4 regions of the Acidovorax sp. ACV01 genome follow, and region 3 is predicted to be linked to each of the others. Evidence: predicted binding sites of a transcription regulator. Region 3 holds the regulator's gene; each other region holds the start of a gene.
What was found. The regulator sigma-54, encoded in region 3, starts transcription at its own class of promoters, with help from an activator protein. The targets are predictions, from matches to a motif close to TGGCANGNAANCTGCTTT.

Region 1 (3,058 bases), on a different contig from region 3:
CAAATGTGGCACCTACACGCTCACACACACCGGTGTTCGAGGAGCAAATGGTCTGATCCAAACCGATGCCGGTTTTGACGCCACCTGCTGGAACAAATAGCCGCTGAGCTACCATCGTGGGCGCCATGATTAACAAAGCGCCCTCACATATCCACCAAGCGCTTGGGCTCGCCACCCAGGCGCTTTTTGTTTCCAACCCCAACCCTCACGTTGGCTGCGTACTCGTGGCGCCGGATGGCCACGTGATAGGCCAGGGCTTCACACAACGCGCAGGCGGCCCTCACGCAGAAGTCATGGCCCTGCGCGACGTTGCCGACAAGGGACTTGATGCGAGAGGAGCAACGGCCTATGTGACATTGGAGCCGTGCTCCCACCACGGGCGAACCGGCCCCTGTTGCGATGCACTGATTCAGGCGGGGATCGCCAAAGTGGTTGCCTCCATTGCCGACCCCAATCCGCTGGTGGCGGGGCATGGTTTTGATCGGCTGCGTGCAGCAGGCGTGGAGATCGTGGTCGGCCCGGGGGCTGAAGAATCCCGAGAACTCAACATTGGTTTTTTCAGCCGCATGATCCGGGGTACGCCCTGGGTTCGGCTGAAAGTTGCAAGCTCTCTGGACGGCACCACCGCCCTCAACAATGGCGCCAGCCAGTGGATTACGTCTCGTGCGGCACGGGCAGATGGACATGCGTGGAGGGCCAGGGCGTGCGCTATCTTGACGGGCATCGGCACCGTGTTGGATGACAACCCTCGGCTTGACGTCCGCGAAGTGCCTACGCCACGCCAGCCCCATGTGGTGGTGGTGGACAGCCAGCTGCAGCTGCCCACGGATGCCAATCTTTTGATGGATGGGCGTGACTGCTTGGTCTACACGGCCTCCGCAAACGAAGCCAAGAAGGCGGCCTTGCAAGCCCGTGGGGCAACCGTGATCCATTTGCCCAATGCGAACGGCAAAGTCGATCTTTCGGCAATGCTCTGGGACCTTGGCACAAGGGGCATCAACGAGCTGCATGTAGAGGCCGGGCACAAGCTCAATGGCTCTCTGGTCCGAGAAGGTCTGGTTGATGAGCTGTTGCTGTACCTGGCACCACGGCTTTTGGGTACGGGGCGTGGCATTGCAGACTTTGGCCCACTGACAGCCTTGGCCGATGGCCTGGCGCTGGAATTCAAATCCGTAGACACCCTGGGGGCGGATCTGCGCATTGTGGCCCGCGTGCAGGGGCGCGATAGCTTCTAGAGTTCCGATAGAGCCCTACCTACCAATCACCGCCTGTGGATGGACTGGTGAGTCGGGGTTGGCGCTAGTCAAAAGATGGCAATGGTCTGGCGTCACAGCCTCACTGGGCGCGTTCAAAAAGAACCTACGCCCCTCTTGCACTATCTCCTTTCACCGATTCAGCATGCGCGGCCATGCAGCGACCGAGCAATTCCACACCACGCAGTTTGGGTTGGTTTCGCACTGGGGGACAGAGATAGAAAGAGAAAGATCCGCTCAATAGCTATTATTTTTATAGCAATAAAATTTTACCCACTAAGCGCTAGAGCCCTGTTTATTTCAGAACTGGAGTTTGCAGCAAGGCCCCCTGCGTCCTTCGTCCCACCACACGCGGATTGCACGCTCCCACACCAGGCAATTGGCGAGCCCATACCCAGTGCGCGCCAATGCGCCCCACATTTCGCCCCACCACACCAAAACGGTGCAAAACAACGCACCATCGTCTGGCGCGATTTTTGCTTCAATTTGGTGCAAATCTGGTGAACAGGCTCAAAACGCACCAGAACAGATCAACCAATCGCGCGAGGATGTTATGGAAGCACTCAAACAGGGCACAGATGCCCTGTTCATTCTTCTGGGGGCCATCATGGTGCTGGCCATGCATGCAGGGTTTGCCTTTCTGGAACTGGGCACGGTTCGCAAAAAGAACCAGGTGAATGCGCTGGTCAAGATCCTGGTGGATTTCTCGGTGTCCACCGTGGTGTATTTCTTGGTCGGCTACAGCGTGGCGTACGGCACGCACTTCTTCGTGGGTGCGGAATCGCTGACGCAGCAAAACGGTTATGCGCTGGTCAAGTTCTTCTTCTTGCTCACCTTTGCGGCAGCCATTCCGGCGATTGTGTCGGGCGGGATCGCGGAGCGGGCCAAGTTCTGGCCCCAGTTGATAGCCACGGCGGTCATTGTGGGGTTTGTGTATCCGTTCTTTGAAGGCATTGCCTGGAACCAGCACTTTGGAGTGCAGGCCTGGATCAAGGGACTGACGGGCGAAGAGTTCCACGACTTTGCGGGCTCCATCGTCGTGCATGCCATGGGCGGGTGGATCGCCCTGCCCGCCGTGATCCTGCTGGGCTCGCGCGCCAACCGCTACCGCAAGGACGGTGCGATCTCTGCACACCCGCCGTCCAACATCCCCTTCCTCGCGCTGGGCGCCTGGGTGCTGGTGGTGGGCTGGTTTGGGTTCAATGTGATGAGCGCACAGACCGTGGACAAGCTCTCCGGCCTGGTAGCCGTCAATTCGTTGATGGCCATGGTGGGCGGCACGCTGGCTGCCTTGGTGTTGGGCAAGAACGATCCAGGCTTTGTGCACAACGGCCCGTTGGCCGGGCTGGTGGCCGTGTGCGCGGGCTCTGACCTGATGCACCCGCTGGGCGCACTGGTGGTAGGCGCCGTAGCGGGGGCCATCTTTGTGGTGATGTTCACGCTCACGCAGAACCGCTGGAAGATCGATGATGTGCTCGGCGTGTGGCCGCTGCATGGCCTTTGTGGCACGTGGGGTGGGCTGGCTGCAGGCATTTTCGGCAGCAAGGCGTTGGGCGGGCTGGGTGGTGTGAGCCTCTCGGCCCAGCTGATCGGCACCACCCTGGGCGTGGCCTGGGCGCTGGTGGGGGGCTTTGTGGTGTACGGCATCCTCAAGAGCACGGTGGGCCTTCGGCTCACGCAGGAAGAGGAATTTGACGGGGCCGACCTGTCGATCCATAAGATCAGCGCCACACCAGACCGCGAAGTGAGCTGGTAAACGCAGCGCCGGAAAGCCGGAGCGCCGAAAGCGCACACCCGGCCTGGCC
Region 2 (3,058 bases), on a different contig from region 3:
TGGAGCGTGGCGCTTCGCGCCCCTTGTCGGCCTCCGGCCCGCAGCCGCTGATGCAGCGCGACGCCACCGCCTTGTGGAAGATCGCGCTTGCGGTGAGCGTGCTGGTGAATCTGCTGCTGATCTACTGGTTGCTGTTCCTGCCCCGGTAAGGGCCGGTGGTGGTGATTTGCTACTGAAAATATAGCTGATAGCGCTTATGGGATAAGCGCTGGGTCCTGTTTTTGCTTGATTTCAGAGTGCCGAGGTGGTGCGCGGTCTCTGAAACCGGCGCGGCCCCCGCCGGGATGCCGGGCGGGGGCCGTTCGCGCGGTCCATGCCCCCACGCCAGAGGGGCAGGCAGGAAGCCGCAACGCCTCAGGAAGAAGTCCTGGCCCGTCCGCCGCGTTCGGCCCAGGTCCGCGTCCAGCGGATCTGCATCACGCGCAGCAGCAGCAGCATGGCCAGTGCACACACTGCGATGCCCACAAAGCCCCACAGGTACGTGCCGGTGTACTGGCGCGAAATGCCCATGCCGTTGGGGATAAGGCCACCGCCCAGCGCGCCGATCTCGCCGATCATCGAGCCCGCCACCGCCGTGGTCAGTGGCCAGCGCAACGGCACCAGCTGGAACAGTGCGCCGTTGCCAGCGCCCAGCGCTGCAAAACACACCAGGAACAGCAGCATGGTGATGGGCAGTGAGTTCTCTGCCAGGCCGCACAGCACCATGCTCACGGCCGTGATGGCGAGCACACCCGTCAGTGTGTTGACGCCGCCCCAGTGGTCCGACAGCCAGCCGCCAAACACGCGCAAGGCCGCGCCCAGAAAGGCCGCCATCATCGTGAGCTGGCCTGCCTGCACCTTGCTCACGCTGAACTGGTCGTAGAAATAGCTGGGCAAAAAGGCGGTGAGGCCGATGAAGCCGCCAAACGTCACGGCGTAGATCAGGCTGAAGGCCCAGCCGTCCTTTTCGAACAGGCAGGCAATGTGTTCACGAAAGCTGCTGTGGGCCGCAAGGTCTGGAGGCTCTTTGGCGTAGATGGCCATCACCAGCGCGGGGATGGCCACGCTCACGGCGGCAAAACCATACACGGCCTGCCAACCGAACTTTTGCGCCAGCGCGGGCGCCAGCAGGGCGGCCACCGCCGTACCCACGTTGCCGGCACCCACGATGCCCATGGCCAGGCCCTTGTAGCGCGGCGGAAACGAGCCCGAGCCCAGCGACAGCGCCACACCAAAGCTGGCTCCCGCCACGCCCAGCAGAATGCCCATGGCCAGCAGGTCGTTGTAGGTGTGCACGAACAGGAAACCGTAGCCCATGGCCAGGAAGATGCCCGCCATCTCGACCAGCGTGGCGTTCTTGCGGCCGATGTACTGCGCCAGGATGCCCAGCGGAAAACGCATGAGCGCACCCGCAAAGATGGGGATGGACAGCATCATGCCCATCTGCGTCGGCGTGAGCTGGAAGGCCTCGCGGATGAAAGGTGCCATCGCGCCGTTGATCACCCAGATTGCGCACGAGAAGCCGAAATAGAGGAACGACGACCACAGCGTGGGGGCGTGGCCTGACTTGAGAAATTCTCGAAATTGAAGCATGGCGATCTTGCGCAAAGAGGCTGCTGTGCTGTTGCCAGCACACCCGCAGCCGGGCAGAAAACAAAAAGACGCCAACACGGGCTCTGCGGGCTTGGTTGTTTGCCAGCCCCAGCACACCCCATGAAGACGCCAACGTCTTGTTCGCCCAATCCGCCGTTGCACCGGGCTGTCACGCAGCCTGCGTTGGCTGCGCAGGTGATCAAGCAATGGTTATGCCAGCGCCTGTGGGTATGGATTTTGGAAAGGAAACGGGCCCTTGCGCTTATCTGTTATCGATTATTTGCTATACAAATCATAGTAATTGGCGGACAAGCCCCTGGAATGGTGCGTGGCTGCGTGGAGGATGGGCATGGTATTGGTGCGGTGCACCATGTTGGTGATGTGTGGCGGGCGCGTCCGCCATGCGCATTCAGTGTTTCCCTATTGCCAATCCTGGGCCTAGCATGGCAACGGCTTTTTTAGTTGAATGGCCGCGTGCTCCGGGCGAGCGCAAGGCACCTCCACGAAAGGGTTCTCCATGCGCGTCAATCTTCCGGTCAGCACGCAGGAATATGCGTTTCCCAAAGGCCAGACCCTGGTGTCCACCACCGATCTCAAGGGCCGCATCCTGTACTGCAACCCGATGTTCATCGAGGTCAGCAGGTACGAAAAACAGGAGCTTCTGGGGCAACCCCACAACATGATCCGCCACCCCGACATGCCCGAAGAAGCGTTCCGGGACATGTGGGAAACCATTGCCAGCGGCAACCCCTGGTCGGCCCCCGTCAAGAACCGGCGCAAGGATGGAAGCTTTTATTGGGTGATGGCCAACGTCACGCCGCTCATGCAGGGAGACCAGCCCACGGGTTTCATGTCGGTGCGCACCGAAGCCACCCGCGAGCAGGTCCAGGCCGCTGAGCAGCTCTACCGCCAGATGCAGGCTGAAAAATAGGCCGGAACCCTGGTGCACACCCTGCGCGAAGGGCAGGTGATCACCCGCAGCCTGCCGGGCCGCATCGCCCGGGCGCTGCAACCGGGGCCCCTGGGCAAGATCATGCTGTGCACACTGCTGCTGGTGGTCGCGTCCTGGTGCGCAGCGCTGCTGGGCGGGCACACGATGACCCTGGCGGGCGGGGCTGCCTGGCTGGGTGTGGTGCTGCTGGCCCTGGGCATGGCCGTGTACCTGCACCGCGCCACCGTGGCGCCGCTGCTGCAGATGCTGCGCTGGGCCAACCGCATGGCGGCGGGTGACCTCACCCAGAAGATCGCGGCGTCCCGCAACGACACCGTGGGCCAGCTGCAAAAAGCGCTGGCCCAGCTCAACGTGAACCTGTTGTCCATCGTGCGGGACGCGCGCCAGGAGAGTGAGCACATGCAGGTCTCCACGCGCGAGATCGCGCAAGGCAACCAGGACCTCTCATCGCGCACGGAGGCGCAGGCCAGCAACCTGGAGCAGACCGCGGCGTCGATGGAGCAAATCACTGGCACCGTCAAGCAGACAGCTGAA
Region 3 (3,058 bases):
ACGCCCAGGCGGGCAGCCGCTTGGGGCCTGATTCCCAGATGGGTAGCCGCCTGGAGGTGCAGCACCTGGCAAAGTCCTATGGCAGCCGCAAGGTGGTCAAGGATGTGTCGCTGGTGGTGCAAAAGGGCGAGGTCGTGGGGCTGCTGGGCCCCAACGGCGCGGGCAAGACCACCTCGTTTTACATGATCGTAGGGCTGGTGCGCAGTGACGAGGGCGATATCCGCATCGACGGCCATTCGGTGGCCCACATGCCCATCCACCGGCGTTCGCGCCTGGGCCTGTCATACCTGCCTCAGGAAGCCTCGATCTTTCGCAAACTCACGGTCGAAGAGAACGTACGCGCCGTGCTGGAATTGCAGCGTGGCGAGGACGGCCAGCCACTCGCGCGCGAAGCCATCGAAGACCGCCTCACGGCCCTGCTACAAGAATTGCGCGTGGACCACCTGCGGGCCTCGCCCGCCATGGCGCTGTCCGGCGGCGAGCGCCGCCGCGTCGAGATCGCCCGGGCCCTGGCCACACAACCGCGCTTCATCCTGCTGGACGAGCCCTTTGCGGGCATCGACCCCATCGCCGTGATCGAGATCCAGCGCATCATCGGCTTCCTGAAGGCGCGCGGCATCGGTGTGCTCATCACCGACCACAACGTGCGGGAAACGCTGGGCATCTGCGACCACGCCTTCATCATCAGCGATGGCCGAGTGCTGGCCCAGGGCACGCCGTCCGAGATCGTGGACAACGCCGAAGTGCGCCGGGTGTACCTGGGCGAACATTTCCGCATGTGATGAAGCCTGGACTCTCGCTGCGCGTCTCGCAGCATCTTGCACTGACCCCCCAGCTTCAGCAGTCCATTCGGCTGCTGCAGTTGTCCACGCTCGAACTCTCGCAGGAAGTCGAGCAGATGCTCGACGAAAACCCGTTCCTCGAACGCAATGCCGACGAAGCTCCGCGCGAGGAGTTTGGCCTCGAAGCCGCCGACACGCCCGCGCAGCCCGATGAGTACAGCGCCGATGATGCTATTTTTTCAGGAGCTACCAGCGCAAGCAATACAAGCGCTGAGGGCCAAAATGATGCTGAAACGCCGAGTGCGGGTGCCGACGAACCCGACTGGAGCGGTGACGGCACGGTAGAGATGGCGCCCAACGACGCCGAGTGGGGCGGCGATGCGCCTGCCCGCAACCGCAACGACTCCGAAGGCGACGAGGCCGATGCAACCGAACTGGCCCGCTCGCACGAATCGCTGACCGCCTTTTTGCACCGCCAGGCGCTGGCGCTGCGCTTGTCTGAGATCGACCGCGCCGCGCTGCGCTTTCTCATCGAATCGCTCAACGACGACGGCTACCTCGAAGAACCGCTTGAAGAGCTGGCCATCGGCCTGGCCGGCCCCGACGACCTGGAGCAGATCGAGGAACTGGTGCACCGCTTCACCGTCGCCCAGCGCCTGCTACAGAGCCTGGAGCCCGTCGGCGTGGGCGCGCGCGGCCTGGCCGAATGCCTGACCTTGCAGCTCAAGGCCCTGGCTGCGGACGAAGACAGTGAGATCGACCCCGACACCGTGCAGACCGCACTGCGCGTGTGCCAGCAGCCGCTGGAGATGCTGGCCCGCCGCGACATCCGCCGCCTGACGCAGCTGTGTGGCGACGGCGAGGAACGCACCCGCGCCGCCATGGCCCTCATTGCCCGGCTGGAGCCGCGCCCCGGCCGCCGTTTTGCCGATGTAGAGCGCAACATCATCGTGCCCGACGTCATCGTGCGCAAAGCCGGACGCGCCAACGGCCGTGACGGCCAGCACAACTTCATCGTCGCGCTCAACCCCGACGTGATGCCCCGCCTGCGCGTGCACGACATCTATGCCGGTGCCCTGCGCGGCCACAAGGGCGGCGAGGGCCACCAGGGCATGCAGCAGCGCCTGCAGGAGGCGCGCTGGTTCATCAAGAACATCCAGCAGCGCTTTGACACCATCCTGCGCGTCTCGCGCGCCATCGTGGAGCGCCAAAAAAGCTTCTTCACCCACGGCGAGCTGGCCATGCGCCCACTGGTGCTGCGCGACATTGCCGACGAACTGGGCCTGCACGAATCCACCATCAGCCGCGTGACCACCGCCAAATACATGGCCACGCCGATTGGCACGTATGAGCTGAAGTACTTCTTTGGCTCGGGCCTGGGCACCGAGACCGGCGGCAACGCATCCAGCACCGCCGTGCGCGCGCTCATCAAGCAGTTTGTGGCCGCAGAAAGCCCCGCCAAGCCGCTGTCCGACAGCCAGATCGCCGAGATGCTCAAGGAGCAGGGCATCGAATGCGCACGCCGCACCGTAGCCAAGTACCGCGAGGCGCTCAAGATAGCGCCGGCCAACCTGCGCAAGGCGCTGTAGGTCCACTCGCAGAGGGGCACGCAGGGGTGTGCGCCCGGTTGTGTGTTTCCGTTCAATTGTCTTTTTACTACCCGCCGCCCCGCCATGGCCCGCATCGTCTTCGACCTTCCCCCGCACTTCGGATTCACCACCGAAATGCAGATCTACATCAGCCACGTCAACCAGGGCGGGCACCTGGACAACGCGCAGCTGCTGAGCCTCGTGTCCGAAGCGCGTGTGCGCTTCTTCCAGTCGCTGGGCTACCCCGAGGCCGATGTGGGTGGCCTGTCCATCGTGGTCGGCGACATCGTGGCGCAGTACAAGTCCGAGGGCTTCCACGGCGAGACCATGCGCGTGGATATGGCGCCTGCCGATTTCAACCGCTATGGGTTTGACCTGGTCTTTTGCATGACCGAGAAGACCTCGGGCCGCGAGGTGGCGCGCGGCAAGATCGGCATCGTTTTCATCGGCAAGGCCGACCGCAAGGTGGCGCCGATCCCGGACTCCATCCGCCAGTTGCTGCTGGCCCGTGCGGGCACGCCGGATTCACACGCACTTTCCGAGCGCGTATCCTCACCAACGTCATGAATCAACTCCAACTTTTTCTCCCTTGCGCCGCCGGTGTGGAGGGCTTTCTGGCCGACGAGGTGCATGGCATCACCGGCCTCACGGGGCAAGACCTGCTGGTCGGCCGTGGCGGCGTGCTGC
Region 4 (3,058 bases), on a different contig from region 3:
ACCTTCAGCCCATCACTTGCCCTTGGGCAGGCTGGGGCCTGGCGCAACGGTGCGCAGCACGCTGTCGATGACGAAGGACTCCCAGTGCACCAGGGCGTCGGGGGTCTCCAGGTCTTCACCCAGAAAGGCAGACAGTGTGTGCCGGTTGGACATGTAGAAGTAGCCCGTGGCGGCGATCAGCAGGTACACATCGCGTGCCGACACATCCTTGCGGAACAGGCCCTGGGCCTGGCCGCTTTCGAGCACGCGGCGGATCACCTCGATGGCGGGCGACGAGTATTCGCGGGCCCGCATCGACTTGGAGATGTGTTTGCCCTTGTGCAGGTTCTCGGTGTTGAGCAGCGTGATGAACTCGGGGTTCTTGCGGTAGTAGCCCACCACGAAGCGGATCACGGCCTGCAGGGCCTCGACCGGTTTGCCGGTATCCAGGTCGAGCTTGGACTCGGCATCGTTCATGCGCCGGTAGGTTTCCTCCAGCACCTCGATGAACAGGCCTTCCTTGCTGCCGAAGTAGTAATAGATCATCCGGTCGAAGGACTTGGCTGCCTTGGAGATCTTCTCCACGCTGCCGCCTTCGTAGCCGTAGCGTGCGAACACCTTGGTCGCCGCCTTCAGGATGTTGTCGCGCGTGGTCTGTGCGGCCTGCTCGCGCACGCCCGTCTTGCGGGCAGAGGTGGAGCGGGTGGGCGCTGTCCGGGTCTTGGTGGGAGTGGCAGACATGGCGGGTCCTGGTGGATAAAGTTGGCCCCCAAAGGGCGGGCCAGCCGGGGATCACTGCTCTGCGAACGCGCGTTCGATCACGAAGTCGCCGGGCTTCGTGGTGTTGCCTTCCTTGAAGCCGCGTTCTTCCATCATGTGTTTGAGGTCGCGCAGCATCTCGGGGCTGCCGCAGATCATCACGCGGTCTTCCTCCGGGTTGAGTGCGGGCAGGCCGAGGTCGCGCGCCATCTGGCCGTTTTCGATCACCGTGGTCACACGGCCCTGGTGCTTGAACGCTTCGCGCGTCACCGTGGGGTAGTACTTGAGCTGCTTGGAGACGATCTCGCCCAGGAACTCGTGCTGCGGCAGTTCCTGCGTGATGTAGTCGTGGTAAGCCAGTTCCTTCACTTCACGCACGCCGTGCACCAGGATGACTTCCTCGAACTTCTCGTAGGTCTCCGGGTCGCGGATCAGGCTCAGGAAAGGAGCCACCCCAGTGCCGGTGGACAGCATGTACAGGCGCTTGGCGGGCAGCAGGTAGTCGATCAGCAGGGTGCCGGTGGGCTTCTTGCCCACCACGATGGTGTCGCCCACCTTGATGTGCTGCAGGCGCGAGGTCAGCGGGCCGTCGGGCACCTTGATGGAGAGGAACTCCAGGTGCTCTTCGTAGTTGGGGCTCACGATGCTGTAGGCGCGCAGCAAGGGTTTGCCGTTCTCGCCGCGCAGGCCGATCATCGTGAAATGCCCATTGGAAAAGCGCAGGGCGGTGTCGCGGGTGGTGGTGAAGGAGAAAAGGCGGTCCGTCCAGTGGTGGACCGTCAGGACGCGTTCTTCAAGAAAGGCGCTCATGGTGATTTAGATGGATAAGTTGGAAGCAAATAAGAAAACTGGCTGAAGTACAGGCCCTGGAGCACACTAAAGCGCGATGTCCAGGCCGGAAAGCTTGTGGCTCACAACCCTCCATTGTTCCGCATCTGGGAGGGGAGGCTTTCTTTTGGTGATTGTGGGCAGGCCAGGCGCAAGCTTTTTGTTGAATTCAAGGAAAGATTCAAACTCGGCGGGAAGGTCCGTATCGGCGTAAATGGCGTTGGCCGGGCATTCAGGAATACACACGGCGCAGTCGATGCATTCATCGGGGTCGATGACCAGAAACTCCCGTCCCTCCTTGAAGCAGTCCACCGGGCAGACATCGACGCAGTCGGTGTACTTGCACCGAATACAGGCGTCAGTGACAACGTGCGTCATTTTGGGGCTCCTTGTGCACCATTTTTGGGGGCGCAAAAACACCATTGCGGACCATGAACGATTGCGCTACATTCGCGATAAATGTAGTGAACACAACATTTAAGTTAAGTGAATGCTACACAAAATGCAATGAGCGTACAAGCACTTGCAACAATGCAATGAATAGGCCGCCACGATGACTGAACACACCAAGACCGATGGTCTACCGGGCATGGATGCGCCAGAACTGCCGCAGGTGCTTGAGCGCGCCCGGCCTCGCAATGAGCGCATGAATGCCGCCAAGGTCGAGTGCAATGCGTGCCCGGTGCTGTGCCAGATTTCCGAAGGCCGTGCAGGTGCATGTGATCGTTATGCCAACCATGCCGGCGTGCTGGTGCGGCTAGACCCTGTGGTGCTGCTGCGCAAGACCCTGGAGGCATGCGAGGCCACACTGGTGCCGTTTGCGGGCCGTGTGGGGGCGAGCGATGCGCAGGAGGGTGCCGAGGCGGAACCGACGGTCGCGCCGCAGCCTTGGTCTGGCGATCTGCTGCTGTCGGAAGAGGTGTTCGTCACAGGCGTGGGTTCGTCCACCACCTATCCTGACTACAAACCGGCGCCGTTCATTGTCGGCTCCCAAACCGACGGCGTGGACATGGTGACCGTAGTCACCGAAGGCATCTTCAGCTACTGCAGCTTCAAGGTGAAGATCGACACCGACCGCTTCCTTGGCTCCGAGCAGGCCAATGTGCGCTGCAAAGGCGAGGTGGTGGGCCACGTGACCACGGCGGAGTATGGCTCGCAGATGCTGTCGCTGGGCGGCGTGCACCACCTCACGGGCGGCACCAAGAAGGAAGGCCGCGTCGCAGCCGAGATGATGCAATTGCTCGGCAACAAGCAGGCTGTGGAGTTCACCATCGACGGTGGCTCCCAACTGGTGATCCAGGCGGGGCGCGCACCCATCGTCAATGGTGTGGCAGAGCAGCGCATGCGCGTGGGCTGTGGCTCCGCCGCCATCGGCATCTTTGCGCGCCAGTTCTATGGCCACGCCGACGAGGTGGTGGTGGTCGACGACCACATCACGGGTGTGTTGACCGAACACCAGGCCGGTCGTTGCCTGGACATGAAGTCCTCGGGC

Region 1: the regulator sigma-54 is predicted to act here: its motif matches at 1,719-1,736, upstream of IB243_RS07605 (ammonium transporter).
Region 2: the regulator sigma-54 is predicted to act here: its motif matches at 1,773-1,790, upstream of IB243_RS26180 (nitrate/nitrite transporter).
Region 4: the regulator sigma-54 is predicted to act here: its motif matches at 2,058-2,075, upstream of IB243_RS09410 (6-hydroxynicotinate reductase).

What each region holds. Positions count from the first base shown of each region.
Region 1 is NZ_JACUZT010000002.1:669,840-672,897, reverse strand. Features, by position in the region: gene IB243_RS07615 (type IV pilin protein) at 1-100, shown strand, start outside; gene ribD (bifunctional diaminohydroxyphosphoribosylaminopyrimidine deaminase/5-amino-6-(5-phosphoribosylamino)uracil reductase RibD) at 126-1,235, shown strand; gene IB243_RS07605 (ammonium transporter) at 1,807-3,009, shown strand.
Region 2 is NZ_JACUZT010000014.1:24,262-27,319, forward strand. Features, by position in the region: gene IB243_RS26175 (bifunctional protein-serine/threonine kinase/phosphatase) at 1-149, shown strand, start outside; gene IB243_RS26180 (nitrate/nitrite transporter) at 355-1,572, opposite strand; partial or broken gene IB243_RS26185 (methyl-accepting chemotaxis protein) at 2,090-3,058, shown strand, end outside.
Region 3 is NZ_JACUZT010000008.1:262,223-265,280, reverse strand. Features, by position in the region: gene lptB (LPS export ABC transporter ATP-binding protein) at 39-782, shown strand; gene IB243_RS22160 (RNA polymerase factor sigma-54) at 782-2,371, shown strand; gene IB243_RS22155 (thioesterase family protein) at 2,456-2,938, shown strand; gene IB243_RS22150 (class I SAM-dependent RNA methyltransferase) at 2,935-3,058, shown strand, end outside.
Region 4 is NZ_JACUZT010000003.1:149,609-152,666, reverse strand. Features, by position in the region: gene IB243_RS09425 (TetR/AcrR family transcriptional regulator) at 13-720, opposite strand; gene IB243_RS09420 (ferredoxin--NADP reductase) at 772-1,548, opposite strand; gene fdxA (ferredoxin FdxA) at 1,615-1,944, opposite strand; gene IB243_RS09410 (6-hydroxynicotinate reductase) at 2,120-3,058, shown strand, end outside.